Regions from separate parts of the Streptomyces sp. NPDC001513 genome, predicted to be linked through region 3. Evidence: riboswitches for the same ligand, from Rfam matches in the RefSeq annotation. Region 3 holds a riboswitch; each other region holds the start of a gene.
What was found. Region 3 has a riboswitch for cobalamin ahead of ACFYZ4_RS20945 (ribonucleoside-diphosphate reductase subunit alpha). Riboswitches for the same ligand answer to the same signal wherever they lie in the genome.

Region 1 (9,657 bases), on a different contig from region 3:
AGCCAACCGGCAGCCAACCGGCCCCCCTAGTCCTCCGGCGGGAAGACCGGTTCGCCCGTGGCCGCCAGCGTGATGAGGATGGCCTCCACCGGGCAGCCCTCCGCCGCCGTCAGGATCGGCTCGTTCGCGTCCGACTGCGCGGTGCGCGGATGCGACTGGCGCGCCGAGTCCAGGACGAAGCCGTCCGGGGCGTGGTTCACGCACATGCCCGAGCCGATGCAGACCCCCCGGTCCACCTCGACCTGCCAGCGGTCACCCATCAGGCACCCGCCTCATAGCCCGCCGGCAGGTGGATCATCTTGTGCTCCAGGTACTCGCTCAGCCCCTCCGGCCCGAACTCCCGTCCCACGCCGCTGTTCTTGTAGCCGCCGAACGGCCCGAGCATGTCGAGGCTGAAGGTGTTCACGTTGAAGGTGCCCGTCCGCACCTGCCGCCCGAAGTCGATGCCGTGCTCGACGTCGCCGGTCCAGACGCTGCCGCTGAGGCCGAACTCCGAGTCGTTGGCGACCCGTACGGCCTCCGCCTCGTCCCCGTACGGGATCAGGCAGACGACCGGGCCGAAGATCTCCTCGCGGGCGATCCGCATGGAGTTGTCCACGTCCCCGAAGAGGGTGGGTTCCACGTACCAGCCGCGGTCCAGGCCCACCGGGCGGCCGCCGCCCGACAGGACCTTCGCGCCCTCCTCCTGGCCGATCCGGATGTAGTCCAGCGAGCGCTGCTGCTGCCGCTGGGCCACGAGCGGGCCGAGCTGCGTCGCCGGGTCGAGCGGGTCGCCGACGACGAGCGCGCCGGCCGCCGCCGCGAGGGCCTCGGCCACCTCCTCGTACCGGCTGCGCGGCGCGAGGATCCGGGTCTGGGCCACGCAGGCCTGCCCGTTGTTCATCCAGGCCGCCGGGACGATCCCGGCGATGGTGGAGTCCAGGTCGGCATCCGGCAGGATCACCGCGGCGGACTTGCCGCCGAGTTCGAGCGTGACCCTCGTCAGGTTGCGGGCGGCGACCTCCATGACGCGCTTGCCCGCGGCGACCGAGCCGGTGAAGGCGACCTTGTCGACGCCGGGGTGGCCGACCAGGTACTCGCTGACCTCGCGGTCGGCGGGCAGGATCGACAGCACGCCCTCGGGGAGTCCGGCCTCCCGCGCGATGTCGGCGAGGATGAAGGAGTCCAGCGGCGCTTCGGGGGACGGCTTGAGGATCACCGTGGAGCCCGTCAGCAGCGCCGGCGCCAGTTTGGCCGCCGCCACGAACTGCGGGACGTTCCACGGGATGACGGCGGCGACCACGCCCACCGGCTCCCGGCGCACCAGGATCGGGCCGAGGACGCCCTGGCGGTGCTCCTCGTACGGGTAGGCGCGCGCGACCGTGATCGCGGCGTCGTAGACCATCATCGGGCCGAGCGCCTGGGCGAGGATGCTCCAGGAGTACGGGGACCCGTTCTGGGAGCTGATCGAGCGGGCGATCTCCTCGTGCCGCACCGCGATGGCGTCCTTGATCCGGGTGACGACGGCGATCCGCTCGTCCAGCGTCATCCGCGGCCAGGGCCCTTCGTCGAACGCCTTGCGCGCGGCGGCGACGGCACGGTCCACGTCCCCCTTCGAGGCGTGCGGGACGGAGCCGATGACCTGCTCGGTGTGAGGGGAGACGATCCGGATCGTGTCGGTGCCCAGCGGATCCGTCCACTCCCCGCCGATGAACAGTTGTCCGTGTTCCACGAGCTCGGTCATGGCTGAGGCCTCCTGCGGCTTGGCGTTCCAGAACTGATACCAGTTCTAGTTCGAGGAGTCCACGGCCAGGACGGAACAGCGGAGAAGATCCAACGACTAGTCAGAAGAGCGTGGAAGTGGTCGACTTGGGCTACTACTGAAACACGTTCTCGTCAGAGGGCGGCAACGGGCGGAGGGCTCATGCCGGAGGACACGTCACAGGTCACCGATCACGGCGGAGGCGTGTGGGGCATCAAGGTGCCCATCCCCGACAACCCGCTGGGACACACCCTCGTCCACGTCCTCGACACCGACCGCGGCCCGGTCCTGGTCGACACCGGCTGGGACGACCCCGAGTCCTGGGACACCCTCGTCGCCGGGCTCGCCGCGCTCGGCATCCCCGTCGCCGACGTCCACGGCGTCGTCATCACCCACCACCACCCCGACCACCACGGCCTCTCCGGCCGGGTCCGCGAGGCGTCCGGCGCCTGGATCGCCATGCACGCCGCCGACACCGAGGTCGTCGTCCGCACCCGCGCCTCCGAGCCCGGCGTCTGGTTCGACTACATGAGCGCCAAGCTCGCCGCCGCCGGAGCCCCCGAGGAGCACATCGCGCCCCTGCGCGCCGCCCGCGCGAGCGGCCGCATGCGGACCCTGCCCGGACTGCGCGCCGCCGTGCCCGACCGGGAGATCGTCCCCGCCGAACTGCTCCCCCTCGCCGGACGCCGGCTGCGCGCGATCTGGACCCCCGGCCATACCCCCGGCCACGTCTGCCTGCACCTGGAGGAGGCCCACCCGGCGAACCTGCCCGGCAACGGCCGCCTCTTTTCCGGCGACCACCTGCTGCCCGGGATCTCCCCGCACATCGGCCTGTACGAGGCCCCCGAGGACACCCGCGTCACCGACCCCCTCGGCGACTACCTCGACTCCCTCGAACGCATCGGCCGGCTGGCACCCGCCGAGGTGCTCCCGGCCCACCAGTACGCCTTCACCGACGCACCCGCCCGCGTACGGGAACTGCTGGACCACCACGAGGAGCGGCTGTCCGGGCTGTGGACCCTGCTGGCCGAACCGCTCACCCCGTGGGCGCTGGCGGAGCTCATGGAGTGGAACCGGCCCTGGGAGCAGATCCCGTACGGCTCCCGCAACATCGCCGTCTCGGAAGCGGAAGCCCACCTGCGGCGGCTGGTGAAGCAGGGCCGCGCGGAGGCCGTCCCGGGCACCGACCCGGTGACGTACCGGGCCGTGTAGGGACGGCGGCGCGGCCGGTAAGGGGCCCGGGCCCCCAGTGCCCCCGGGCCCGCAGGCTACGGGCCGGTAGAGTGAAGCCGTCGTCCACACTTCTGTACGGGGGGGAAGCCGGTGCGAATCCGGCGCTGACCCGCAACCGTGACCCACCCCGGCACCGCCCGGGCGGGGAGCCGGAATGCCCCGTACCGGAAGTGCGCGGCTCGCGCCGCCGGATCCTCCGGCGGCCGGCACCGTCGAGGTAAACGGAGCCGGAGCCCGGTGCCAGTGCGTGCCCGCCTCCGGTTCCCCAGCAGGAGAGGCACCCTCCCCCATGAACGTCCGCCGCAGCGCAGCCGCGCTCGCCGCCTCCGCCGTGCTCTGCGTGGGTGTCGCCCCCGCAGCCCTCGCCGACACCGCGCCGCCCGCCTCCCCCTCCGCACCCCCGGTCATCCCCTCCGGGCTGTACGGCAAGGACGACCCCATGTACGACGGCGTGTGGCGGCAGTCCTTCGCGCTGCTCGCCCAGGACACCGTCGGCATCAAGCCCGCCGCGCAGGCCGTGCACTGGCTGGCCGGCCAGCAGTGCGCGAACGGCTCCTTCCCCGCCTTCCGCGCGGACACCGCCAAGGACTGCGACGCGACCGCGTACATCGACTCCAACGCGACGGCCGCCGCCGTGCAGGCGCTGACCGCGCTCGGCGGCCACGGTGAGAGCGTCAAGAAGGCCGTCGGCTGGCTGAAGTCCGTACAGAACGAGGACGGCGGCTGGAGCTCCAACCCGGGCGGCGCCATGGACAGCGGCACCGACGCCAACTCGACCGCCCTCGTGATCAGCGCCCTGACCGCGGCCGGCGAGAAGCCGGCCGAGATCAAGTCGAAGGCGGGCAAGACCCCCTACGAGGCGCTGCTCTCCTTCCAGCTGGGCTGCGCCGCCGAGCCGGCCGGCGACCGGGGCGCGTTCGCGTTCCAGCCGGTCGACGGCAAGCTGCTCGCGAACGGCGACGCCTCCGCCGCGGCCGTGCTGGCCGGCCTCGGCACGGGCTCGGCCGTTGTCCCCTCCGGTACGGACACCCCCGCGGCCGCGCCGACCTGCCCGGCGGCGGGCACCGTCGACCCGGCGGCAGCGGCCCAGGGCGCGGCGGGCTACCTCGCCGAGGCCCTGAAGAAGGACGGCCACCTGACGGCCGTGACCCCGGGCGCCGACCAGCCGACCCCGGACACCGGCAACACCGTCGACGCGGTGATCGCCCTGGCCGCGGCCGGGCACAAGCAGTCGGCGGCGGGCGCCCTGGAGTGGCTGAAGGCCAACTCCGCCGAGTGGTCCACGGGCAAGCCGGCCGCCCTCGGCACCCTGATCCTCGCCGCGCACGCCACGGGCACCGACCCGAAGTCCTTCGGCGGCACCGACCTCGTCGCGGCGCTGAACGCGACCGGCCCGGCCCCGCAGGGCGCGGACACGGACGCCACCCCCGTGAAGGAGGAGTCGTCCGACAACCAGAACCTCTGGTGGATCATCGGCGCGGGCGGCGCGGCCGGCGTGGGCATCGGCATCCTGCTGAGCGGCCGCCGGAAGAAGAACCAGCTCTGATGCGCCGCCGCCGGCCCGCCGTGGCCCTCGCTCTGGCGCTGGCCCTCGGGAGCGTCCTGGCCGTGCTGGCCGCCGCTCCGGCGCTGGCGGCCGGCTACCGCTACTGGTCGTTCTGGGACGGCTCGGGCGGCGGCCGCTGGTCGTACGCCACGCAGGGCCCCTCGATGGCCCGCCCGAAGGACGGCTCCGTGCAGGGGTTCCGCTTCTCGGTGAGCAAGGACGCGGCGGACCAGGCGGCGCAGCCGCGCGCCGCGGCCGACTTCGAGGCCGTCTGCGGCTCCACCCCTCCGGCGCAGGGCCGCAAGCGGGTCGCGCTCGTCGTCGACTTCGGCGTGCCCGCGGACGCCCCGGCGGGCGAGGCCCCGCCGCAGGACGCCCCGCGCACCGCGTGCGCGCAGGTGGCCGCGGAGGCCACGGCGGCCGAGGCGCTGGCATCGGTCGCGAAGCCGCTGCGCTACAACAGCGCGGCCCTGCTGTGCGCGATCTCGGGCTACCCGAGGCAGGGCTGCGGCGAACCGATGGCGGACGCCCCGGCGCCGAGCGCGTCGGCGGCGCCCGCCGCCGCGGCCCCGGACGACGGCGGCCCGTCGGCGGGCCTGCTGGCGGGCATCGCAGCCGTGGCCGCCCTGGCCGCGGCCGCCCTCTGGCAATCCCGCCGCCGCACCCGATGACGGGCGAGCGTGCGGAGGGGCTGAAAGACAGGCGCGGCGCCGCACGCGACGACGTGACCCCGGCCCGCCGGAGCCTGCCCGCGGCGCAGGATCCCCCGCGCTGGTCGACGTACAAGAGAAAATGGCAGGCCCCGCTCGCCGGCCGGGCCACCGCCCTGCACGCCGGGGCCTGGTGGCTCTGGGCCCTCGGGCTCGCCACCGCCGCCTCCCGCACCACCAACCCCCTGCTTCTCGGGCTGATCGTCGGCGTCGCCGGGTACGTGGTGGCGGCCCGCCGCACGGACGCGCCCTGGGCGCGTTCCTACGGGGCGTTCCTCAAGCTCGGCCTCGTCGTCATCGGCCTGCGCCTGCTGTTCTCCATGCTGCTCGGCTCGCCCGTCCCCGGCGCGCACACCCTGTTCACGCTCCCGGAGATCCCGCTGCCCGCCTGGGCGCAGGGCATCCGGTTCGGCGGGAAGGTCACCGCCGAGCAGCTGGTCTTCGCGTTCTACGACGGCCTGAAGCTGGCCGCCCTCCTCGTCTGCGTGGGCGCCGCGAACGCCCTCGCGAACCCGGCGCGGCTGCTGAAGTCCCTGCCCGCCGCCCTGTACGAGGCGGGGGTCGCAGTGGTCGTCGCCATGACCTTCGCGCCGAACATGGTCGCCGACGTGGTCCGGCTGCGGACGGCCCGCCGGCTGCGCGGCCGCCCCACCGGCGGGGTGAAGGCGATCCTCCAGATCGGCCTGCCGGTCCTGGAGGGCGCCCTGGAGCGTTCCGTCGCCATCGCCGCGTCGATGGACGCGCGCGGCTACGGCCGCACGGCGAAGGTCCCGCCGGCCGTCCGGCACACCACCAACGTCCTCACCCTCGGCGGTCTCCTCGGCATGTGCGCGGGCACGTACGGGCTGCTGGCCGCGCAGGGCGCCGCGTACGGGCTCCCCGTGCTCGGCATCGGCGCGGTCCTGGCCCTCGCGGGCCTGCGCCTCGGCGGGCGCCGGTCGGTGCGGACCCGCTACCGGCCCGACCGCTGGGGGCCGCGCGCCTGGCTGGTGGCCGGCTCGGGCGCGGCCGTCGCCGCGCTCCTCATCCGCGCGGGCTCCGTCGACCCGGCCGCGCTGCACCCGGGGGTGGTCCCGCTGGTGGCGCCCACGCTGCCGCTGTGGCCGGCGGCGGCGATCCTGATCGGCCTGCTGCCCGCGTTCGTGGCACCCGTACCGCCCAAGGAGGCGTCGCTGTGATCCGCTTCGAGCAGGTGTCGGTCACCTACGAGGGCGCGGCCGGGCCTTCCCTCCAGGGCGTCGACCTGGTGATCCCGGAAGGCGAGCTGACCCTCCTGGTCGGCCCGTCGGGGGTCGGCAAGTCCACCCTGCTGGGGGCCGTGTCCGGGCTGGTCCCCCATTTCACGGGCGGCCGGCTCCGGGGCAGGGTCACGGTCGCGGGCCGTGACACGCGCACGCACAAGCCGCGGGAGCTCGCGGACGTGGTCGGCACGGTCGGGCAGGACCCGCTGGCCCACTTCGTGACGGACACGGTGGAGGACGAACTCGCGTACGGCATGGAGTCCCTGGGCCTGCCACCTGCGGTGATGCGCCGCCGGGTGGAGGAGACCCTGGACCTCCTCGGCCTCAACGAACTCCGTGACCGGCCCATCGCCACGCTCTCCGGCGGCCAGCAGCAGCGGGTCGCGATCGGTTCGGTCCTGACCCCGCACCCTCGGGTCCTGGTCCTGGACGAGCCCACGTCGGCGCTGGACCCGGCGGCGGCGGAGGAGGTCCTGGCGGTCCTCCAGCGCCTCGTCCACGACCTCGGCACCACCGTCCTGATGGCGGAGCACCGGCTGGAGCGGGTGGTCCAGTACGCCGACCAGGTGCTGCTCCTGCCGTCGCCGGGCGCGTCCCCCGTCCTGGGGCCCCCGGCGGAGATCATGGCCGTCTCCCCGGTCCACCCCCCGGTGGTCTCCCTGGGCCGCCTCGCAGGCTGGTCCCCCCTCCCCCTCTCCATCCGCGACGCCCGCCGCCTGGCCGCGCCGCTCCTGGCCCGCCTGTCTGACTCGGTGGCAGCCCTGCCCGGGCCCACCGTTCCCGCCGTCTCCCAGGGCTCCGCCCCGGACCCCGCGCCGCACGATTCAGCCCCTCCGGCGTTTGAGGAGCGGGGTCCGGGGCGGAGCCCCGATCTCGCAGCCTCGCCGCACATTCCAGCCTCGCCGGCGTTTGAGGCGCGGGGTCTGGGGCGGAGCCCCGGCGGCGGCGCGCCCGGACTGCTCGCGCGGCTACGGCGCCGGGGCACGCCGAGCCCGGGCCCGACCCCGAGCACCCCCGCCCCGGGAGCGGCCCCGGCCCACACCCGCGCCCTAGGCGTCCGCCGCACCCGCACGGACGTGCTCCGCGACATCAACCTCACCGTGGCCCCCGGCGAGACCATCGCCCTCATGGGCCGCAACGGCGCCGGCAAGTCCACCCTCCTCGCCACCCTCGTCGGCACGCTCGCCCCCACCACCGGCGAGGTGACCGTCGGCGGCCGCACCCCCCACCGCACGCCCCCGCCCGAGATGGTCCGCCGCGTCGGCCTCGTCCCGCAGGAGCCCCGCGACCTCCTCTACGCCGACACCGTCGCCGCCGAGTGCGCCGCCGCCGACTCCGACGCCGGCGCGGCTCCCGGCACCTGCCGCGCCCTCGTCTCCGCGCTGCTCCCGGACGTCCCCGACGACACCCACCCCCGTGATCTCTCCGAGGGCCAGCGCCTGGCCCTGGCTCTGGCGCTGGTCCTCACCGGCCGCCCGGCCCTGCTGCTCCTCGACGAGCCCACCCGCGGCCTGGACTACGCCGCCAAGGTCCGCCTGATCGGGATCCTCCGCGGCCTGGCCGCCGACGGCCACGCCATCGTCCTCGCCACCCACGACGTGGAGCTGGCCGCCGAGCTGGCCCACCGCGTGGTGATCCTGGCCGGTGGGGAGGTCGTCGCGGACGGCCCGACCGCCGAGGTCGTCGTGTCCTCGCCGGCCTTCGCTCCGCAGGTGGCGAAGATCCTGGCCCCGGGCCACTGGCTCACGGTGAGCCAGGTGGCCGCAGCCCTCGATACGACGGAAGCCCAGTGAGCCCCGCCCGCTCCACCCGCCCGGCCCGCCCCGTCCGCATCGGTCCCCGGGCCGCCGTCGCCCTGGTCCTCGTCACCCTCATCGGGATCGCGGCCTTCGGCTGGCCGCTCCTCGCCGACCGGCAGTCGGGGCTCGCCCACTCCCAGGACGCCCCCTGGCTCTTCGCCGCGCTCCTGCCCCTCCTGGTGGCCGTGGTCGTCGCGACGATCGCCGACAACGGCATGGACGCCAAGGCGGTGGCGATGCTCGGTGTGCTCGCCGCCGTCGGGGCGGCGCTGCGGCCGCTGGGCGCGGGTACGGCCGGGCTGGAGCCGATGTTCTTCCTGATGGTGCTCAGCGGCCGCGTCCTCGGTCCCGGCTTCGGGTTCGTCCTGGGCTCGGTGACGATGTTCGCCTCCGCCCTGCTGACGGGCGGGGTCGGGCCGTGGATGCCGTTCCAGATGCTGGCCATGGGCTGGTTCTCGCTGGGGGCCGGGCTGCTGCCGGGCCCGGAGAGGCTACGCGGCCGGGTGGAGCTGCTGGTGCTGGCGGCGTACGGCTTCGTGGGCTCGTTCGCGTACGGCACGGTCATGAACCTGCAGGGATGGGTGCTCCTGCAGGGCATGGGCCAGGGCATCTCGTTCCACCCGGGCGATCCGGTCCCCGCGAACCTGGCGCGGTTCGTCGCGTACTGTCTGGCGACTTCGGTGGGCTGGGACCTGGGCCGGGCGGCGCTGACGGTCGTCCTGACGCTGACGCTGGGGGCCACGCTGCTGAGGGCCCTGCGGCGGGCGACGCGGAAGGCCGCCTTCGACGCGCCCGTCTCCTTCGATCCGGGTGCCGTCTCGGACCGCGAGCCCGCTCCCGAGAGGGGTACGAACGGTTCCGGAGGGTGACATTCGGGGCCCTGGGCGGTGAGGCGCCCCACAGGACCCAGGTCACATACGAACGGCGGTAGTGGACCGCGAAGCGCCCACGCCAACCCCCCTCACGCCCACCCCCCGGCCTCGACTGCGAGGCCGGCTAGTACACGAGACCTTTGCCAGGGCGCCACGTCGTCGGTAGAACTGGATGAGTCGCCGGGCGGCACGGGTGCTTCACCCGCCGCCGACGAACCCCTCTCCACCGCGTGAGTGGCTCACGCATGCTCCGGCATGCCGCGACCGCCCTTGTCCCCTGTGGAAGGTTCCTCCGTGTCCAACGCTGTCATCCGCCGCATCGCCGCTTCGAAGAAGACCCTCGTGGGTTCCGTCCTCGCCCTGGGCGTCGCCGGTTCCATGCTTGCCGCGGTTCCCGCGCAGGCTGCCCCGACGAGCGCCAAGGCGATCGCCCAGCAGATGATCAAGGACCCGGCCCAGTTCGCCGCCTTCGACAAGATCATCTCGCATGAGAGTGGCTGGGACCACACCGCCAC
Region 2 (9,657 bases), on a different contig from region 3:
GGGCGCGGGCCGAGGCGAGCGCCAGGGCGGTGACCCGTTCGTACTCGCCCACGCGGAGAGAGGACTCCAGGGCGAGGGCGAGGGTGCCCAGGTGGGGCTCACGGTGGGGCGCCGCGGCCCGCTGACCGGCGAGGAACTCCGCGGAGCACGCGAGACCGTAGAGCCGGTCGCGGAGGGTCCGGGCGCGCGAACGGGTCAGGTCCGGCTGTTCCAGGGCCGTCATCAGGTGGTGCGGCAGATGCCCCAGGTAGTACGGGTCGTCGCAGCCGGCCCAGGCGCCTTCCCACTGGTCGAAGGCGTGGGCGGCGATGCGTTCGTGTCCTTCCGCGACGTCGAGGCGCGGGTCGAGACCCTTCAGGAGGAAGTCGGCGAACGAGCGGTGGAAGAGCGTCCAGGGGCCGCGCGGGGCCCCTACCAGGTACTGGCCGAGGTCCTGGACGGCGTCCTGAGTGGTCCGTGCGGTCTCGTCGAGGATCTCGGCGAGCTGCGGGGTGGTGAAGCCGTCCCCCTGGGCCGCGACCAAAACGGACAGGAGCGGCCGGAACTGCGTGCGCCAGCGTTCCTCCGCGGCCGTGTTGCCGATCGGCCGGATCTCGCGGCGCAGGAACTGCTCGTAGACGCCCTCGAGGTCGCCGGGCAGAGCGGGCCCGGTTTCGAGTGCGCCGGCGTCGCGTACGCCGGTGATCAGCTCCTGGGTGAGGTGGTAGACGTACAGGTAGTTCCCCGCGCCGCCGGACGCCAGCCGCAGGGCCAGGGCCTCGCGTTCGGCGGGGTCCCCGATGGCGGCCGACAGCCGGTGGAGGGCGTACTCCGCCAGGTCGGCGTCGGGATCGGGTGCGTCGGCGACCAGATCGAGCGCGACCGCGTCCTCTCGGGCCTCGATGGCCCGGACGATGCGTTGGTCGGGCCGAGAGGTGACGACGAAGCGCAGGGGCACCCCGTCCACCGCGTCCAGGACGAGCTCGGCGATGGTCCGGTGCGTCCGGTAGGTGAGCGCCTCGTCGAGGGCGTCGATCACCACGAGGGGCCAGGGGTCCGGCGCGAGCCGTTCGAGGGGCCTGCGGACCAGCCTGTCGAACGCCTCGTCGGCGGAGACGCTGGAGATCGTGACCTTGACGCCGATGACGGTTCCCCCGGGGAACACCGTCTCGGCCGACGCGGACCCTTCGATGCGCACCTCGCCCTGGCGTCCCGACAGTTCGGTGCTGACCCGCATGAGCGCGTCGGCGAACCCGGGTAAGGACGCACTGAACTGCTCGGCGAGCGACTCGGCGAACCGCACCGGGTCGCAGGTCCGCCGGTCGTTGGCGCGGCACCGGTGCACCGCGGCGCAGCCGCCGCTGTTGCCCCACAAGTGGTCGACGGCAGCGGACTTGCCGGTTCCCGGCCCTCCGGTGAGGAGCAAGTGCCGCGCTCCTGAGGCCGTCCACTCCCCGACCGCGTCCACGAGCCAGGCGCGTCCGATGTAGGCGTTCGCGCCGGAAGCCGATCCGGCGTCGCTCTCTCGGCCTTCGCTTGTCACAACCCAAGCATAGAACCCGCATGAACGCCGGTCTCCTTGTTGGGACTTGTCCGCGTCGACGGGGTGACGGCGCGCGCGACCCTGACCGCGTCCGCCGTCGCCCGTACGTCGTGGACGCGTACGGCCCAGGCGCCCTGGTGTGCGGCGATGGCCGACAGCGCGGCCGTCGCCGCGTCCCGGTGGTGGGCCGGGGGCGGCGTCCCGTGCGCGTCCGCCAGGACGTGTCCGAGGAACCGCTTGCGGGAACCGGCGACCAGGACCGGTCGCCCCAGGGCCCGCAGGTCCGCCATCCCGGCCACCAGGGCGAGGTCGTGCCGTGCCTCCTTGGCGAAGCCGAGTCCCGGGTCGACCACGAGCCGCTCCGGGGCGATGCCCGCGGCGACCGCGGCGTCGATGCGGTCGCGGAGTTCCGTGACGACCTCGGCCACCACATCCCCGTAGACGGCACGGCTGTTCATGTCGTGGCTGAATCCGCGCCAGTGCATGAGGACGAAGGGGACGCCGCAGGCCGCCACGGCCGGAATCATGGCGGGGTCGGCCAGGCCCCCGCTGACGTCGTTGACGAGGACCGCGCCCGCCTCGACCGCCCGCCGGGCGACGGCGGCGCGCATGGTGTCGACGGACACCAGGACACCCTCCGCGACCAGCCCCCGCACGACGGGAACGACCCGGCGCACCTCCTCGCACTCGTCGACGCGGGCGGCGCCGGGACGGGTCGATTCGCCGCCGATGTCGACCAGGTCGGCGCCGTCGGCCACCAGACTCAGGCCGCGCTTGACGGCGGCGGCCGTGTCGAACCACCGGCCCCCGTCCGAGAAGGAGTCCGGGGTCACGTTGACGACACCCATGACCGCGCAGCGGTCCCAGTCGGGCAGACCGTCGACGGCGCTCACGACGGCTGCCGCGGCTGCGGGCTTCGCAGTCACCGCACTCTCCTTTGTGACATGTGTGGGGGAACGTCCCCGCGTTCGGGTCGGAACATCGGTCGGGGATGTTCCGACCCGAACGCGGATCAGACGGTCGTGGTGCCGGTCTCCGCGCGGACCTCGCGAGCCGCTGCGACGAGGTTCTCCAGAGAGGCGCGGGTCTCGGTCCAACCGCGGGTCTTCAGACCGCAGTCGGGGTTGACCCAGAGCCGCTCCGCCGGGATGGCCTCCAGCCCCTTGCGCAGGAGGGCCGCCGCCTCGGCGGCCGAGGGGATGCGCGGGGAGTGGATGTCCCAGACGCCGGGGCCGGCCTCGCGGGGGTAGCCGTGCTCGGCGAGCTCGGTCGCGACCTGCATGTGGGAGCGGGCGGCCTCCAGACTGATGACGTCGGCGTCGAGGTCGTCGATGGCCTGGACGATGTCGCCGAACTCCGCGTAGCACATGTGGGTGTGGATCTGGGTCTCCGGCCGCACGCCCGAGGTCGTCAGCCGGAAGGACTCCGTGGCCCACGCCAGGTAGTCGGCGTGGCCGTCGGCGCGCAGCGGAAGCGTCTCGCGCAGGGCGGGCTCGTCGACCTGGATCACCGAGGTTCCGGCCGCTTCGAGGTCGTTCACCTCGTCGCGCAGGGCCAGTCCGACCTGGCGGGCGGTCTCGCCGAGCGGCTGGTCGTCGCGTACGAAGGACCAGGCGAGCATGGTGACCGGGCCGGTCAGCATGCCCTTGACCGGCTTGCCCGTCTGCGACTGGGCGTACGTCGTCCAGCGCACGGTCATCGGCTCCGGACGGGAGATGTCCCCGGCGAGGACCGGCGGGCGCACGTACCGGGTGCCGTAGGACTGGACCCAGCCGTGCTGGGTCGCCAGGTATCCCGTCAGCTGCTCGGCGAAGTACTGGACCATGTCGTTGCGCTCGGGCTCACCGTGCACGAGCACGTCGATGCCCGTCTTCTCCTGGAACGCGAGCACCTCCCGGATCTCGTCCTTGATCCGCTCCTCGTAGCCGGCGGTGTCGATGCGCCCGGCCCGCAGGTCGGCGCGGGCTACGCGCAGCTCGTCGGTCTGCGGGAACGAGCCGATCGTGGTGGTGGGCAGCAGCGGCAGCCCCAGGTGGGCGCGCTGGGCGACCGCGCGGTCGGCGTACGGCTGGGGGCGCCGCCCGTCCGCGTCGGTGATCGCCGCGGTGCGGGCCCGTACCGCGGGGTCGTGGGTGATCGGAGAGGTGGCGCGGGAGGCCAGGTCGGCGCGGTTCGCGGCGAGTTCCGCGGTGATCGCGTCGGTGCCCTGGGCGAGGCCGCGGGCGAGCGTGGTGATCTCGGTCGTCTTCTGGCGGGCGAAGGCGAGCCAGCGCCGCACCTGCGGGTCGATGTCGCGCTCGGCGCCGGCGTCCAGCGGCACGTGCAGGAGGGAGCAGGAGGCGGAGACGTCGACCCGGTCGGCGAGCCCGAGGAGGGTCCCGAGCGTGGTCAGCGACTTCTGGTAGTCGTTGATCCAGATGTTGCGGCCGTTGACCACGCCCGCGACGAGGCGCTTGCCCGGGAGCCCGCCGACCGCCGCGAGGTCGGCGAGGTTGGCGGCCGCGGCATCGGTGAAGTCGAGGGCGAGGCCCTCCACCGGGGCCTTCGCCAGCACCGGGAGCGCTTCACCCAGCCGGTCGAAGTACGAGGCGACGAGCAGCTTCGGGCGTTCCGTGAGGGCGCCGAGTTCCCGGTAGGTGCGGGCCGCGGCGTTCAGCTCGGCCGGAGTGCGGTCCTGCACCAGGGCGGGCTCGTCCAGCTGGACCCACTCGGCACCGGCCGCGCGGAGCTCGGCCAGCACCTGGGCGTAGACGGGCAGCAGCCGGTCCAGCAGGGTGATCGGCTCGAAGTCGGCAGCCACGCCCGGGGCGGGCTTGGCCAGGAGCAGGTAGGTGACCGGGCCGACCAGCACGGGCCGGGCTGCGTGCCCCGCGGAGAGGGCCTCGGTGAGTTCGGCGACCTGCTTGGTGGAGTCGGCGGTGAAGACGGTGTCGGGGCCGAGCTCGGGGACCAGGTAGTGGTAGTTCGTGTCGAACCACTTGGTCATCTCCAGCGGGGCCACGTCCTGGGTGCCGCGCGCCATCGCGAAGTAGCCGTCCAGGGCGTCGGCTTCGACGGCGGCCCGGTGTCGGGTGGGGATCGCGCCGACCATGACCGTGGTGTCCAGGACGTGGTCGTAGTACGAGAAGTCCCCGGTCGGAACCTCGGTGATGCCGGCTTCGGCCAGCTGGGCCCGGTTGGCCCGGCGCAGCTCGTGGGCGGTCTCCCGGAGGGTGTCCGCGGTGACGCGGCCCTTCCAGTAGCCCTCGATCGCCTTCTTCAGTTCGCGGTTCTGACCCTGGCGGGGGTAGCCGTGGACGGTGGCCTGTACTGCCGCGGCTGCGGACTCGGTGGTCACGGAACTCTCCTTCGCGAGCGTGTCTCCATGGACCCGGTGGGGGCCGAAGGCGCGAAGGGTGCCGGAACGGGCGGACCGCCGGTCACGTACGTACGGGTACGCGACGGGGAGGATCCGCCTGAAAGCACGCCGACCCGCCCACGAGGTCACCGGGAAACCGGGCGCGATCGTTCGCGCTCGGGCAACGGGCAGGTCTTCGGACTCATGGGCACGCCGGCCACTCGGGCAGACACCTACTGGCCGTCGCTTCCCAGGACCGGTTCCGGTCCCAGTGCTTATGACGGCGGTCGTTCCCACTTACCGCTGCGGGGCAGTCCCGGATTCCCACCGGGTTCCCTCTTACGACGCCTCCCGCCTGGCGGACGGGGGCGAACCAGCTGCGAGGTCCACACTAGGCGGCCGGACTAAAGAATGGGCAGAGCGTTCCAGATATCGGACGGCGATTCGAGATCATCCGCCCGTGAACACCGGATAGGGGACGTACGTCTGACGGTCGGGGTCCACCGCGAGCCGGCCGCCGGCCGGCGGCCTGGCCCGCTGGGCGCAGTCGCGGCGTTCGCAGATCCGGCAGCCGAGGCCGATCGGGGTCGCGGCCGACGGATCCGCCACCGCGAGGCCCTCGGCGTAGACGAGCCGGGACGCGTGGCGGAGCTCGCAGCCCAGCGCGACGGCGAACTCGGCCCGTCGTGCGCGATGGCCGTGGGCGCCGCGGGTCACGGTCCGCGCGATCCAGAAGTACCTCTTTCCGTCGGGCATTTCGGCCACCTGGGTGAGGATCCGGCCGGGGGCGGAGAACGCCTCGTAGACGGTCCACAGCGGGCAGGTGCCGCCGAGCCGGGAGAAGTGGAAGTCGGTCGCGGACTGCCGCTTGGAGATGTTCCCGGCCCGGTCGGCCCGCAGGAACGAGAACGGCACCCCGCGCTGCCCGGTGCGCTGGAGGGTGCTCAGCCGGTGGCAGACCGTCTCGAAACCGACCCCGAAGCGGGCCTGGAGCAGCTCGATGTCGTAGCGCAGTTCCTCGGCCGCCGCCCGGAAGGGCCCGTAGGGCATCAGGAGGGCGCCCGCGAAGTAGTTCGCCAGCCCGACCCTGGCCAGCCCCGAGGATGCCTCGGAGTCGAAGTCGGTGTCGTCCACCAGGGAGTCGAGCAGCGGGCCGTGGGCCAGCAGCGCCAGCTGGGTGGCGAGTTGGAAGGCCCGCTGCGCGTCGGTCAGCCAGGGCGACAGGAACAGGAGGCCCCGGTCGCGGTCGAACCGGCGGGCGTCCGAGGAGCGGTCGGGGGCGCCGTCGAGGAGGGTCACTCCGTGCCGGGTGGCGAGGACTTCCGCGAGACGGTCCGCGGTACGGGACACGGAGCCGCCGCGCAGGTTCGCCGCGACGGCTTCCGCCTCGGTGTCGAGCTCGTCGAAGTGGTTGTGGTGGGCGTAGAAGAAGTCCCTTACCTCGTCGTGCGGTTCGGCGCGCACCGCGGCGGTCGAGTCTCCCGGCGGAGCCAGGGCGGCCGCCTGCTCGGCCGCGTCGCGGTAGCGGTGGTGGAGCGCCACGAGCGCCTTCGCGATGTCCGGGTGGTCCCGGGCCATGTCCGCGATCTCCTGGGAGGCCACCGAGACCCCGCCGGCCTCGTCCGCGAGGGCGGCCCGCAGATCGGTGGTGAGGCGTTCCTCATGGGCTTCGGAGAAGAACTCGGGGTCGACCCCGAACACCTCCGCGATCTTCAGCAGGACGGGTGCGGTGAGCGGCCGCTGACTGTGCTCGATCTGGTTGAGGTAGCTGGTGGACAGGTCGAGCGCGCGGGCCAGCTCCACCTGGTTCATGCCCCGCTCGCGCCGCAGTCTGCGCAGTTTCGCGTGGGCGTAGATCTTGCGTCCGACCGTACGTCCCATGGGCGACAGCGTCCCTTTCCACCTGGTCCTCTCTTGCGAAGGTAGCACTCGCCTCTTTCGCAAGATTCGCAGATTCGCAGGATTCCCCGGGAGTGATTCCGCAGGTTGGAGCGGTCGACCCGGCTCCGAAAGCGGGAAAGGGTGAGACATCGAAGCGCCCGATTTCCGCACCCGACGATTTCCGCACCCGACGATTTCCGCACCCGAGGAGTTCCGTGATCGAGCACGAGGTACGCGTCCATCCCAGCGCCGACCGTCTCCCGCGCGAGGAACAGCTCGCCTGGAAGCTGGCCGAGACGGCCACCGGCACCGAGCGGCCCCCCGCCCTCGACCGCCGGGCCGCCGACATGGCGGTGAACCGGATCGTGGACAACGCCTCCGTGGCCGTGGCCTCCCTGCTGCGCCGCCCCGTCGCGGTGGCCCGGGCCCAGGCCGCACCCCACCGGGCGACGCCCGGAGGCTCCGTGTTCGGCCTGCCGCCGGAAGTGCGGGTCTCCCCCGAGTGGGCGGCCTGGGCCAACGGCACGGCCGTGCGCGAGCTGGACTTCCACGACACCTTCCTGGCCGCCGACTACTCCCACCCGGGCGACAACATCCCGCCGCTGCTGGCCGTCGCCCAGCACGCCGGCCGCTCGGGCGCCGACCTGCTGCGCGGGATCGTCGCCGCCTACGAGGTGCACGTCGCCCTGGTCCGGGGCATCTGCCTGCACGAGCACCGCATCGACCACGTGGCCCACCTCGGCGCCGCCACCGCCTGCGGGCTAGGCGCCCTGCTGGACCTCGACACCGCGACCGTCCACCAGGCGGTCCAGCAGGCCGTGCACACCACGACCGCGACGCGGCAGTCCCGCAAGGGGGAGATCTCCAGCTGGAAGGCGTACGCCCCGGCCTTCGCCGGCAAAGCCGCGATCGAGGCCGTCGACCGGGCGATGCGCGGGGAGGGCTCCCCCTCCCCCGTCTACGAGGGCGAGGACGGTTTCCTCGCCTGGATGCTGAACGGCCCGCAGGCCTCCTACCGCGTCTCGCTGCCCGCCCCAGGGGAGCCCCGGCGGGCGATCCTCGACACCTACACGAAGGAGTACTCCGCCGAGTACCAGGCCCAGGCGATCATCGACCTGGCCCGCCGGATGCGGGAGAAGACCGTCCCGGCCTCCGGGATCCGCGAGGCCGTCCTCCACACCAGCCACCACACCCACCAGGTGATCGGCTCGGGCTCGGGCGACCCGCAGAAGTACGACCCCACCGCGAGCCGCGAGACCCTGGACCACTCCGTCCCGTACATCCTGGCCGTCGCGCTGGAGGACGGCACCTGGCACCACGAGCGCTCCTACTCCCCCGAGCGCGCGCGGCGTCCGGAGACCGTCGCCCTCTGGCGGAAGATCTCCACCGTCGAGGACCCCGAGTGGACACGCCGCTACCACCACCCCGATCCCGAGCGCCGGGCCTTCGGCGGCCGCCTGGTGATCACCCTCGACGACGGCAGCGTCATCGAGGACGAGCTCGGCGTCGCGGACGCCCACCCCGCCGGCGCCCGGCCCTTCGACCGGGCCGCCTACACGGGCAAGTTCCGCAGCCTGACCGAGGGCATCGTCACGGCCGACGCCCAGGACCGTTTCCTCGACGCGGCCGGCCGACTCGCGGAACTGGACACCGCCGGGCTCGCCGCCCTGTTCCCCGCGGTCGACACGGGCCGTACGGCCGCGTACGACAGGACGCTCCCGAAGGGACTGTTCTGATGCTGCACACCCACACCACCGCGGCCTCCAGGCGCCGGGGTTTCCGGGAACAGCTCGCCTCCGGCCGGCTGTTGCGCATGCCCGGCGCGGTGAATCCGTACTCGGCACGCCTGATCCAGGAGGCCGGCTTCGACGGGGTGTACCTCTCCGGGGCGGTGCTCGCCGCGGACCTGGGGCTGCCGGACATCGGCCTGACGACCTCGACCGAGGTCGCGGCCCGCGCCCAGCAGATCACCCGGACCACCGACCTGCCCGCCCTCGTCGACGCCGACACCGGCTTCGGGGAGCCGCTGAACGCCGCCCGGACCGTCCAGCTCATGGAGGACGCGGGTCTCGCCGGCCTCCACCTGGAGGACCAGGTCAACCCCAAGCGCTGCGGCCATCTCGACGGGAAGACCGTGGTCCCGCGGGAGACGATGGTGCGGCGGGTGCGCGCGGCGGTCGAAGCCCGCAGGGACGCGGACTTCCTGCTGATGGCCCGTACCGATGCCCGCGCGGTGGAGGGGCTGGAAGCGGCGATCGACCGCGCCAAGGCATACGTCGACGCGGGTGCGGACGCCGTCTTCCCCGAAGCCCTGGCCGACGAGGCCGAGTTCGAGGCGTTCCGCGCGGCCGTGGACGTGCCGCTGCTGGCCAACATGACCGAGCTCGGCAAGGGCCGGCTGCTGTCCGCGCGCACGCTGGAGGACCTCGGCTACAACCTCGTGATCTATCCCGTCACCCTCTTCCGCCTCGCCATGGGCGCGGTCGAGGACGGCCTGCGCACGCTCGCCGAAGAGGGAACACAGGAATCGCTCCTCCCCCGCATGCAGACCCGTTCCCGGCTCTACGAGGTCCTCGGGTACGACGCGTACTCGGCCTTCGACGGGAACGTCTTCGACTTCACCCTGCCTCCCGGCACCTGATCCCACCGGAGTGCGCCATGACCGCCACCATCCCTGAGATCCACCGCGGACTCGCCGGTGTCGTCGTCGACACCACCGCGATCTCCACCGTGATCGAGGAGACCAACTCCCTGACCTACCGCGGCTACCCGGTCCAGGACCTCGCCGCACGCTGTTCCTTCGAGGAGGTCGCCCACCTCCTCTGGTACGGCGAACTCCCCGACGCCGGACAGCTGGAGCGGTTCCGGGCCCGGGAACGCGCGCTGCGCCCGCTCGACCGCACCACCGCCGAACTCC
Region 3 (9,657 bases):
CTGCGGGGTGCCGAGTCCGCCCTTCCACTTGGCGCCGTCCTTGACGGCGAGGTCGCCGCCCTCGTCCCAGACGAAGCCCGCGAGGACGTACCAGCTCTGGCCGGGCAGGTAGATCGGCTGCGAGGCCGGGTCGGCCGCCTTCAGCTTCTCCAGACCGGCGATCCACTCGTCGCGGGTCTTCGGCGGGGTGACGCCGGCCTTCTCGTAGGCCTTCTTGTCGTAGATGACGACGCGGTTGGCGGCGTACCAGGGGGCGGAGTAGAGCTTGCCGTCGATCTCGGCCGAGGCGAGCATGCTCTTCTGCCAGGCGTCGGCGCCGAGCTTGGCCTTGTCCTTCGTCAGGTCGGCGAGGCCGCCGGTGACCGCGTAGCCAGCGGTCTGGGTGTTGCCGAGCTCCAGGACGTCCGGCGGGTTGTTCTCGGAGAGGGCCGTGGTGACCTTCTCCTGGATGCCGGTCCACTTCTGCTCTTCGACCTTGACCGTGACACCGGGGTGCTTGGCCGAGAACTCCTTGTTGACCTCGTCGATCCAGGCCTTGGGAGCGGAGCCGTCCATCACCCAGACGGTGATCTCCTTGGCGCCACCCGCGTCGGTCTTGGCCTTGTCGTCGCCGCCGTCGCCGCACGCCGCGACTCCGACCATCATGCCCGCGACACTGACCGCCGCGATGAGCTTGCGCTTCACGCCACCCTCCTCAGGGATGCCTGCCTGCACTTCCCTCGCCCGCCGCGGTGACATACGCGAAGTACTGCCGTGGGGCCGGGATCTGATCCATATTGGTTTAGACCAGTAGCTGGAGCTTGGCCTAGACCTTTAGGGGTGTCAAGGGTCTAATGAGCGGGTGCCCGGTCCGTTATCGGACCGACACCTGGGGAGAGAGAAGGCCTGTCCCCCCTTACGTGTCACCATGTGACCGCACATATCGGAGGAGCCGGTGACGGCAGCGAAACTGGAGTCGGGAAGGCGGGCGGCGATGGCCACCGAAGGGGCGACCACGGAGCCGGACGGCGGGGCAGCAACCCGCACGGCACGCGTTCCCAAGTACTACCGACTCAAGCGGCACTTGCTCGACATGACCGAGACACTGCCGCCCGGCACCCCGGTCCCGCCGGAGCGCACGCTCGCGGCCGAATTCGACACCTCGCGGACCACCGTCCGGCAGGCCCTCCAGGAACTGGTCGTAGAGGGACGACTGGAGCGGATCCAGGGCAAAGGCACCTTCGTCGCCAAGCCCAAGGTCTCCCAGGCACTGCAACTGACCTCGTACACCGAGGACATGCGGGCCCAGGGTCTCGAACCGACCTCCCAGCTCCTCGACATCGGCTACGTGACGGCCGACGACACCCTCGCCGGACTGCTCAAGATCACCACCGGCGGACGGGTGCTGCGCATCGAGCGGCTGCGCCTGGCCAGCGGCGAGCCGATGGCCATCGAGACCACGCACCTGTCGGCGAAGCGCTTCCCCGCGCTGCGCCGCTCGCTCGCCAAGTACACCTCCCTCTACACCGCCCTCGCCGAGGTGTACGACGTCCACCTGGCCGAGGCCGAGGAGACGATCGAGACCTCGCTGGCCACGCCGCGCGAGGCCGGCCTGCTCGGCACCGACGTCGGCCTGCCGATGCTGATGCTGTCGCGGCACTCGCTGGACGCCGACGGGGAACCGGTGGAGTGGGTGCGCTCGGTGTACCGCGGGGACCGGTACAAGTTCGTCGCCCGCCTCAAGCGCCCCGCCGTCTGACCTCGTACGTTCGGCCTCCGTCCGAGACCGTCCGGCCCCGCCCGCCGGACCCCGGCCTACCGAATTCCTTCACATACCGGAATGCGGACGGACCCTTACGCTCACCGGGCAATCCCCCGTAGATTCCCTGCCCTTACGCAGATGATCGACGAGGGGACGAGGTCATGCCTGAACCGGAAGCAACAGGGACAGAACGGGACACGGCGGGCCCGGACACCACACCGGGCTCGCCCTCTCCGAAGTCCATCGCCGTGTGGGTGCTCGTCGGACTCGTCGGCGCCCTCGGCTGGGGCGTGCTGGCGCTCTCGCGCGGTGAGGAGATCTCGGCCGCGTGGCTGCTCGCCGCCGCGCTGGGCTCGTACGCCATCGGCTACCGCTTCTACGCGCGCTTCATCTCGGACCGCGTGCTCAAGGTGGACAAGACGCGGGCCACCCCCGCCGAACGCCTCGACAACGGTGTCGACTTCCATCCCACCGACCGCCGGGTGCTCTTCGGCCACCACTTCGCCGCCGTCGCCGGCGCCGGCCCGCTCGTCGGACCGGTGCTCGCCGCGCAGATGGGCTACCTGCCCGGGACCATCTGGATCGTCGCGGGCGTCATCTTCGCCGGCGCCGTGCAGGACATGATCACGCTGTTCTTCTCCACCCGGCGCGACGGCCGCTCGCTCGGCCAGATGGCCCGGGACGAGATCGGCCCCGTCGGCGGAGCCGCCGCCCTGGTCGCCGTGTTCGCCATCATGATCATCCTGCTGGCCGTGCTCGCGCTGGTCATCGTCAACGCCCTGGCGCACTCCCCCTGGGGCGTGTTCTCCATCGGCATGACCATCCCGATCGCCCTCTTCATGGGCTTCTACCTGCGCGTGCTGCGGCCGGGCCGGGTCACCGAGGTCTCCACCATCGGTGTCGCCCTGCTCCTGGTCGCCATCATCGCGGGCGGCTGGGTCGCCGAGTCCTCCTTCGCGGGCACCTTCACGCTGGAGAAGGAGACGCTGGTCATCTGGATGGTCGCGTACGGCTTCATCGCGTCGGTGCTGCCGGTGTGGATGCTGCTCGCGCCCCGCGACTACCTCTCCACCTTCATGAAGATCGGCACGATCGCGCTGCTCGCGCTGGGCGTGGTCATCGCGATGCCGATGCTGAAGATGCCCTCGGTCACGGACTTCGCCGCGCGCGGCGACGGCCCGGTCTTCGCCGGCTCGATGTTCCCCTTCGTCTTCATCACCATCGCCTGCGGCGCCCTGTCCGGCTTCCACTCGCTGGTCGCCTCGGGCACCACCCCGAAGATGATCCAGAAGGAGACCCAGGTCCGGGTCATCGGCTACGGCGCGATGCTGACCGAGTCCTTCGTCGCCGTCATGGCGATCATCGCGGCCTGCATCATCGAGCCCGGCCTGTTCTTCGCGGTCAACTCCCCCGGCGGGGTCATCGGCACCACCGTCGAGTCCGCCTCGCAGGCGGTCACCAACCTCGGCTTCGCCATCTCCCCCGAGGCGCTGACCCAGGCAGCGAAGGACGTGGAGGAGGCCAGCCTGCTGTCCCGTACGGGCGGCGCACCGACCTTCGCACTCGGAATGTCGGAGATCTTCTCGTCGGTGATCGGCGGGGCCGGCATGAAGGCCTTCTGGTACCACTTCGCCATCATGTTCGAGGCACTGTTCATCCTCACCACCCTCGACGCGGGCACCCGCGTCGGCCGGTTCATGCTCCAGGACACCCTCGGCAACCTGCACAAGCCGTTCAAGGACGTCAGCTGGAAGCCCGGAGTCTGGCTGGCGAGCGCCATCGTCGTCGGGGCCTGGGGCTACTTCCTGTGGGTGGGCATCAAGGACCCGCTGGGCGGCATCAACCAGCTGTTCCCGCTGTTCGGCATCGCGAACCAGCTGCTCGCCGCGGTCGCCCTGGCCGTCTGCACCACCCTGCTGGTCAAGTCCGGTCGCCTCAAGTGGGCCTGGGTGACGGCCGTCCCGCTGGTCTGGGACGTGGCCGTGACGCTCACCGCCAGCTACCAGAAGATCTTCTCCGACAACCCGAAGATCGGCTTCTTCGCGCAGCGCAGCACCTACCAGGAGGGCATCGACGCCGGGAAGGTGCTCAAGCCCGCGAAGAACATGGACGAGATGCACACCGTGGTCACCAATGCCACGGTGGACGGCGTGCTGTCGGCCCTCTTCGCGGCGCTGATCGTCATCGTGCTCCTGGACGCGGCCCGGACCTGCCTGAAGGCCGTCCGCAAGCCGGAGTCGGTGACCCTCACCGAGGTCCCGTGGACCGAGTCGAAGATCGTCGCCCCGGCCGGGCTGATCCCGACGCCCGAGGAGCGGGCGGAGCTCGCCGCGGCGGGCCTCGACTCGGGCGGCGGACACGTCAAGGAGCCGGTGGCGTGAGCACCGTACGGAGCGTGCTGGCCCGGGCCCGGTTCTACGTACGGGAGTTCTCGGGGGAGGCGGCGTACGACCGGTACGTCGCCCACGCCCGCTCCCACGACCCGGACGCGGAGGTCCTCACCCGCCGCGCCTTCGAACGCGCCCGCACGGACGCCCGCGAGGCCGACCCCCGCAAGGGCTTCGGCTGCTGCTGAGTCACACCGGAGGGCCCCGCCGAAATCCGGCGGGGCCCTTCGCGCGCCTCCGGCACACTCGAACGCATGGACATCACGATCAGACCGGTACGGCCCGCCGAGTACGCGGAGCTGGGCGGGATCACGGCGCAGGCCTACCTCGCCGACGGGCATCTGGACTTCAACGAGGACGACGCCTACCTGAACGTGCTGCGCGACGTGGCCGGCCGGGCGGCCCTGGCCGAGGTGCTCGTCGCCGAGCGCGACGGGCGGATCCTGGGCGGGGTGACCTTCGCCGCACCCGGGAGTCCGCTCGCCGACATCGCCGGCCCGGACGAGGCCGAGTTCCGGATGCTCGCCGTGGCCCACGAGGGGCGCGGCCAGGGCGCCGGCGAGGCTCTGGTGCGGGCGTGCGTCGAGCGGGCGCGGGCGATCGAGGGCGTGTCGGCCGTGGTGCTCTCCACCCAGCGCAGCATGGCCGGCGCCCACCGGATCTACGCGCGCCTGGGCTTCGTACGCGTCCCGGAGCGGGACTGGGCGCCCATCCCGGGCCTGACACTTCTGGCGTATCGGCTCAAGCTGTAGCCACGCCGACACTACATGTGGGGGTTGCCTCATAGGGGCGCCCCCACATGTATGCTCAAGGCTGCTGTCGCCGCAGGGGAATCCGGTGTGAATCCGGAACTGTCCCGCAACGGTATGAAGTGTCCGGCTACCGGACACCAAGTCCGATGACCTGCCGGCAGCGCGCCCGGCTCGACCGAACCGGGTGCCGACACGTCCGGGCCTCGCGGTTGGGCCGGTGGACGCCATGCGGTGTGAACGCGTTCCTGCCACGCCCGCATGCGCCCGCTCGCGCCCCGCTCCGCCGATGACCGGGCCGAGCGAGGGAGAGCTCCCGCCGTGACCATCGCGCCTTCCGCACCGCGCGCCGAGTCCATTTCTGGCGACAACACCGAGGGCCCGGGGGCCACGCTGCTGCGTACCCTCACCGAACTTACGGCGGACCTCCCCGACACCGACCCCGGCCGCGTCGCCGCCGCCGCGCTCCGCGGCCGCAGCTCCGCCGCCGACGAGGCCGAACTGCGGGGGCTCGCCACCGAGGCCGCCGCCGGTCTGATCTCCGAGGACCCCGCGTACTCGAAGCTCGCGGCCCGGCTGCTGACGCTGGCCGTGCGCGACGAGGCCGCGAGCCAGGGCTCCACCTCCTTCTCGGCCTCGGTCGAGGTCGGCCACCGCGAGGGCCTCATCGCCGACCGCACGGCCGAGTTCGTGCGGACCCACGCGAACCGCCTGGACGCGCTGGTCGAGCACACCCTCGCCGAGGGCGCCGACGACCGCTTCGGTTTCTTCGGCCTGCGCACCCTGCACAGCCGCTACCTGCTGCGCCACCCGATCACCCGTCAGGTCATCGAGACCCCGCAGCACTTCATGCTGCGCGTGGCCTGTGGCCTCGCCGCGGACGAGAGCGTCCAGGCCCTCGAGGAAGTGGCCTCGCTGTACCGGCTGATGAGCCGCCTCGACTACCTGCCCTCCTCCCCCACCCTCTTCAACTCCGGCACCCGGCACCCGCAGATGTCCTCCTGCTACCTGCTGGACTCCCCGCTGGACGAGCTCGACTCGATCTACGACCGCTACCACCAGGTGGCGCGCCTGTCGAAGCACGCGGGCGGCATCGGCCTGTCGTACTCCCGCATCCGCGCCCGCGGTTCCCTGATCCGCGGCACCAACGGCCACTCCAACGGCATCGTGCCGTTCCTGAAGACCCTCGACGCCTCCGTCGCCGCGGTGAACCAGGGCGGCCGCCGCAAGGGCGCCGCCGCCGTCTACCTGGAGACCTGGCACGCGGACATCGAGGAGTTCCTGGAGCTCCGCGACAACACCGGTGAGGACCAGCGCCGTACGCACAACCTGAACCTCGCCCACTGGGTCCCGGACGAGTTCATGCGCCGCGTGAACGCGGACGCCCAGTGGTCGCTGTTCTCCCCGGCCGACGTGCCCGAGCTGGTCGACCTGTGGGGCGACGACTTCGACGCCGCCTACCGCAAGGCCGAGGCGGAGGGCCTGGCCCGCAAGACCATGCCCGCCCGCGACCTGTACGGCCGGATGATGCGCACCCTCGCGCAGACCGGCCAGGGCTGGATGACCTTCAAGGACGCCTCCAACCGCACGGCGAACCAGACCGCCGAGCCGGGCACGGTCGTCCACTCCTCGAACCTCTGCACCGAGATCATCGAGGTCACCAACGACGGCGAGACGGCCGTCTGCAACCTCGGCTCGGTCAACCTCGGCGCGTTCGTGCTGACGGAGACGGGCGAGATCGACTGGGAGCGGCTGGACGAGACCGTCCGCACCGCCGTGACCTTCCTCGACCGCGTGGTGGACATCAACTTCTACCCGACCGAGCAGGCCGGCCGTTCCAACGCCCGCTGGCGCCCGGTGGGCCTGGGCGCGATGGGCCTCCAGGACGTCTTCTTCAAGCTGAAGCTGCCCTTCGACTCCCCCGAGGCGAAGGCCCTCTCCACCAGGCTCTCCGAGCGCATCATGCTCGCGGCGTACGAGGCCTCGTGCGACCTGGCCGAGCGCAGCGGCCCGCTGCCGGCCTGGGAGCAGACCCGCACCGCGCGCGGCGTCCTGCACCCGGACCACTACGAGACCGAGCTGAACTGGCCGGAGCGCTGGGAGGCGCTGCGCGCCCGCGTCGCGACGTCCGGCATGCGCAACTCGCTGCTCCTCGCCATCGCCCCGACGGCCACGATCGCCTCGATCGCGGGCGTGTACGAGTGCATCGAGCCGCAGGTCTCCAACCTCTTCAAGCGCGAGACGCTCAGTGGTGAGTTCCTCCAGGTGAACGGCTACCTGGTGGAGGAGCTGAAGGCGCTCGGCGTGTGGGACGCCCAGTCCCGCGAGGCGCTGCGCGAGGCCTCCGGCTCGGTGCAGGGCTTCGGCTGGATCCCGGCGGAGGTCCGCGAGCTGTACCGCACGGCGTGGGAGATCCCGCAGCGCGGTCTGATCGACATGGCGGCGGCCCGTACGCCGTTCCTGGACCAGTCGCAGTCGCTGAACCTGTTCCTGGAGACGCCCACCATCGGCAAGCTCAGCTCGATGTACGCGTACGCCTGGAAGCAGGGCCTGAAGACCACCTACTACCTGCGCTCGCGCCCGGCCACGAAGATCGCCCGCGCCGCGTCCGCGTCCGCCGTCCCGGCGGCCGCCACTCCGCTCCCGCAGGCCGTCGACGCCGACGCCCTGGCCTGCTCCCTTGAGAACCCCGAGTCCTGCGAGGCCTGCCAGTAATGAGCTCCAACAACAAGAACCTCCTGGACCCGGGCTTCGAGCTCACGCTCCGCCCGATGCGCTACCCGGACTTCTACGAGCGCTACCGGGACGCGATCAAGAACACCTGGACCGTCGAGGAGGTCGACCTCCACTCGGACGTCGCGGACCTCGCGAAGCTGACGCCGGCCGAGCAGCACATGATCGGCCGTCTGGTCGCGTTCTTCGCGACGGGCGACTCGATCGTCTCGAACAACCTGGTGCTGACGCTCTACAAGCACATCAACTCCCCGGAGGCGCGCCTGTACCTGTCGCGCCAGCTGTTCGAGGAGGCCGTGCACGTCCAGTTCTACCTGACGCTGCTCGACACCTACCTGCCCGACCCGGACGACCGGGCGGCCGCGTTCGACGCGGTCGAGGAGATCCCCTCCATCCGCGAGAAGGCGCAGTTCTGCTTCAAGTGGATCAACGAGGTCGAGAAGCTGGACCGGCTGGAGACGCAGGCCGACCGCCGCCGCTTCCTGCTGAACCTGATCTGCTTCGCCGCGTGCATCGAGGGCCTGTTCTTCTACGGCGCCTTCGCGTACGTGTACTGGTTCCGCTCGCGCGGCCTGCTGCACGGCCTGGCCACCGGCACCAACTGGGTGTTCCGTGACGAGACCATGCACATGAACTTCGCGTTCGAGGTCGTGGACACGGTCCGCAAGGAGGAGCCGGAGCTCTTCGACGACGCCCTCCAGCAGGAGGTCACCGACATGCTGAAGGAGGCCGTGGAGGCGGAGCTGCAGTTCGGCCGCGACCTGTGCGGCGACGGCCTGCCGGGCATGAACACCGAGTCGATGCGCGAGTACCTGGAGTGCGTCGCGGACCAGCGTCTGGTCCGCCTCGGCTTCGCGCCGGTGTACGGCTCGCAGAACCCGTTCTCCTTCATGGAGCTGCAGGGTGTCCAGGAGCTGACGAACTTCTTCGAGCGCCGTCCGTCGGCCTACCAGGTCGCGGTCGAGGGCACGGTCGACCTGGACGAGGACTTCTAGGGTCCCCGGTCCTCCAGGGTCCCCCGTCGGGACGCGGTGAACGCCGCGAAGCCGGGATGCGGTTCACCACCGCGTCCCGGCTTCTCGCGTTTCCGGCGCCCGATCGTCCGGCTTCCCGTGTGCACGGTCGCCCCGGCTCAGTGGGCGACGGGGCCCCAGTGCATCCGGGTGTGCCGGGCGCGGTACCCGCGGACGGTGGGGGGCATGCCGCCCGCCTTCTGGCGCGGCAGCCACACGAGCCGGGTCTCGACGGCTCGCAGCTGCCGGTCGATCCGGCGGTCGCGCAGGACCCCGTACAGGCTGGGGGCGAGCACCAGCGTGGCGACGGCAAGGACGGTGAGGTAGCTCAGGAACGTGTTCATGTCTCCACTCTCCTCCCGTGGGGAAAACTCGCACAGTGGCAGGACTGTCATGAAAGAGCGAATTACTGCCACACTGGATCCATGCTGACCAACGTGGCCGTGGCCCTCCTCGACGAGATCGCCCCCTTCGAGTTCGGGATCTTCTGCGAAGTCTTCGGAATCGACCGCAGCGATCACGGACTGCCGGTGTACGACTTCGCCGTCTGCGCGGCGGAGGAAGGCCCCCTGACCATGTCCGGCACCGGTTTCACGGTCACCCCCGAACACGGGCTGGACCGGCTGGAGAGTGCCGACCTGATCTGCGTGCCCGCCTTCCGGGACGCGGGCACCCGCGTGTACCCGGAAGCGCTCCTGGAGGCGCTGCGCCGCGGGGTGGAGCGGGGAGCGCGGGTGCTCAGCGTGTGCAGCGGCGCGTACGCGCTCGGGGCGGCGGGGCTGCTGGACGGCCGGCACTGCACCACGCACTGGATGCACGCCGCGACGCTGGCCCGGCGCTTCCCGCGGGCTCTGGTCGACCCGGACGTGCTGTACGTCGACGCGGGCCCGGTGATCACCTCCGCCGGCACCGCCTCCGGCATCGACGCCTGCCTGCACCTGGTCCGCCAGGAGCACGGGGCCGAGGTGGCCAACACCATCGCGCGGCGGATGGTCGTACCGCCCCACCGGGACGGCGGGCAGGCCCAGTACATC

Region 1: linked by a shared signal. The riboswitch ahead of ACFYZ4_RS28480 (prenyltransferase/squalene oxidase repeat-containing protein) and the one ahead of ACFYZ4_RS20945 (ribonucleoside-diphosphate reductase subunit alpha) in region 3 are both predicted to bind cobalamin.
Region 2: linked by a shared signal. The riboswitch ahead of metE (5-methyltetrahydropteroyltriglutamate--homocysteine S-methyltransferase) and the one ahead of ACFYZ4_RS20945 (ribonucleoside-diphosphate reductase subunit alpha) in region 3 are both predicted to bind cobalamin.

What each region holds. Positions count from the first base shown of each region.
Region 1 covers NZ_JBIAVU010000013.1:265,223-274,879, reverse strand. Annotated here, with positions in the region: gene ACFYZ4_RS28495 (ferredoxin) at 27-260, opposite strand; gene ACFYZ4_RS28490 (aldehyde dehydrogenase) at 260-1,723, opposite strand; gene ACFYZ4_RS28485 (MBL fold metallo-hydrolase) at 1,904-2,953, shown strand; cobalamin riboswitch at 3,020-3,151, shown strand; gene ACFYZ4_RS28480 (prenyltransferase/squalene oxidase repeat-containing protein) at 3,264-4,520, shown strand; gene ACFYZ4_RS28475 (SCO2322 family protein) at 4,520-5,191, shown strand; gene ACFYZ4_RS28470 (energy-coupling factor transporter transmembrane component T) at 5,188-6,408, shown strand; gene ACFYZ4_RS28465 (ABC transporter ATP-binding protein) at 6,405-8,264, shown strand; gene ACFYZ4_RS28460 (ECF transporter S component) at 8,261-9,139, shown strand; gene ACFYZ4_RS28455 (transglycosylase SLT domain-containing protein) at 9,398-9,657, shown strand, end outside.
Region 2 covers NZ_JBIAVU010000016.1:110,593-120,249, reverse strand. Annotated here, with positions in the region: gene ACFYZ4_RS31800 (hypothetical protein) at 1-1,522, opposite strand, end outside; gene folP (dihydropteroate synthase) at 1,519-2,370, opposite strand; gene metE (5-methyltetrahydropteroyltriglutamate--homocysteine S-methyltransferase) at 2,535-4,859, opposite strand; cobalamin riboswitch at 5,029-5,252, opposite strand; gene ACFYZ4_RS31785 (short-chain fatty acyl-CoA regulator family protein) at 5,310-6,740, opposite strand; gene ACFYZ4_RS31780 (MmgE/PrpD family protein) at 6,956-8,476, shown strand; gene prpB (methylisocitrate lyase) at 8,476-9,381, shown strand; gene ACFYZ4_RS31770 (bifunctional 2-methylcitrate synthase/citrate synthase) at 9,399-9,657, shown strand, end outside.
Region 3 covers NZ_JBIAVU010000009.1:62,036-71,692, forward strand. Annotated here, with positions in the region: gene ACFYZ4_RS20920 (extracellular solute-binding protein) at 1-684, opposite strand, end outside; gene ACFYZ4_RS20925 (GntR family transcriptional regulator) at 974-1,738, shown strand; gene ACFYZ4_RS20930 (carbon starvation CstA family protein) at 1,903-4,122, shown strand; gene ACFYZ4_RS20935 (YbdD/YjiX family protein) at 4,119-4,316, shown strand; gene ACFYZ4_RS20940 (GNAT family N-acetyltransferase) at 4,383-4,880, shown strand; cobalamin riboswitch at 4,922-5,054, shown strand; gene ACFYZ4_RS20945 (ribonucleoside-diphosphate reductase subunit alpha) at 5,199-7,592, shown strand; gene ACFYZ4_RS20950 (ribonucleotide-diphosphate reductase subunit beta) at 7,592-8,605, shown strand; gene ACFYZ4_RS20955 (hypothetical protein) at 8,743-8,967, opposite strand; gene ACFYZ4_RS20960 (helix-turn-helix domain-containing protein) at 9,049-9,657, shown strand, end outside.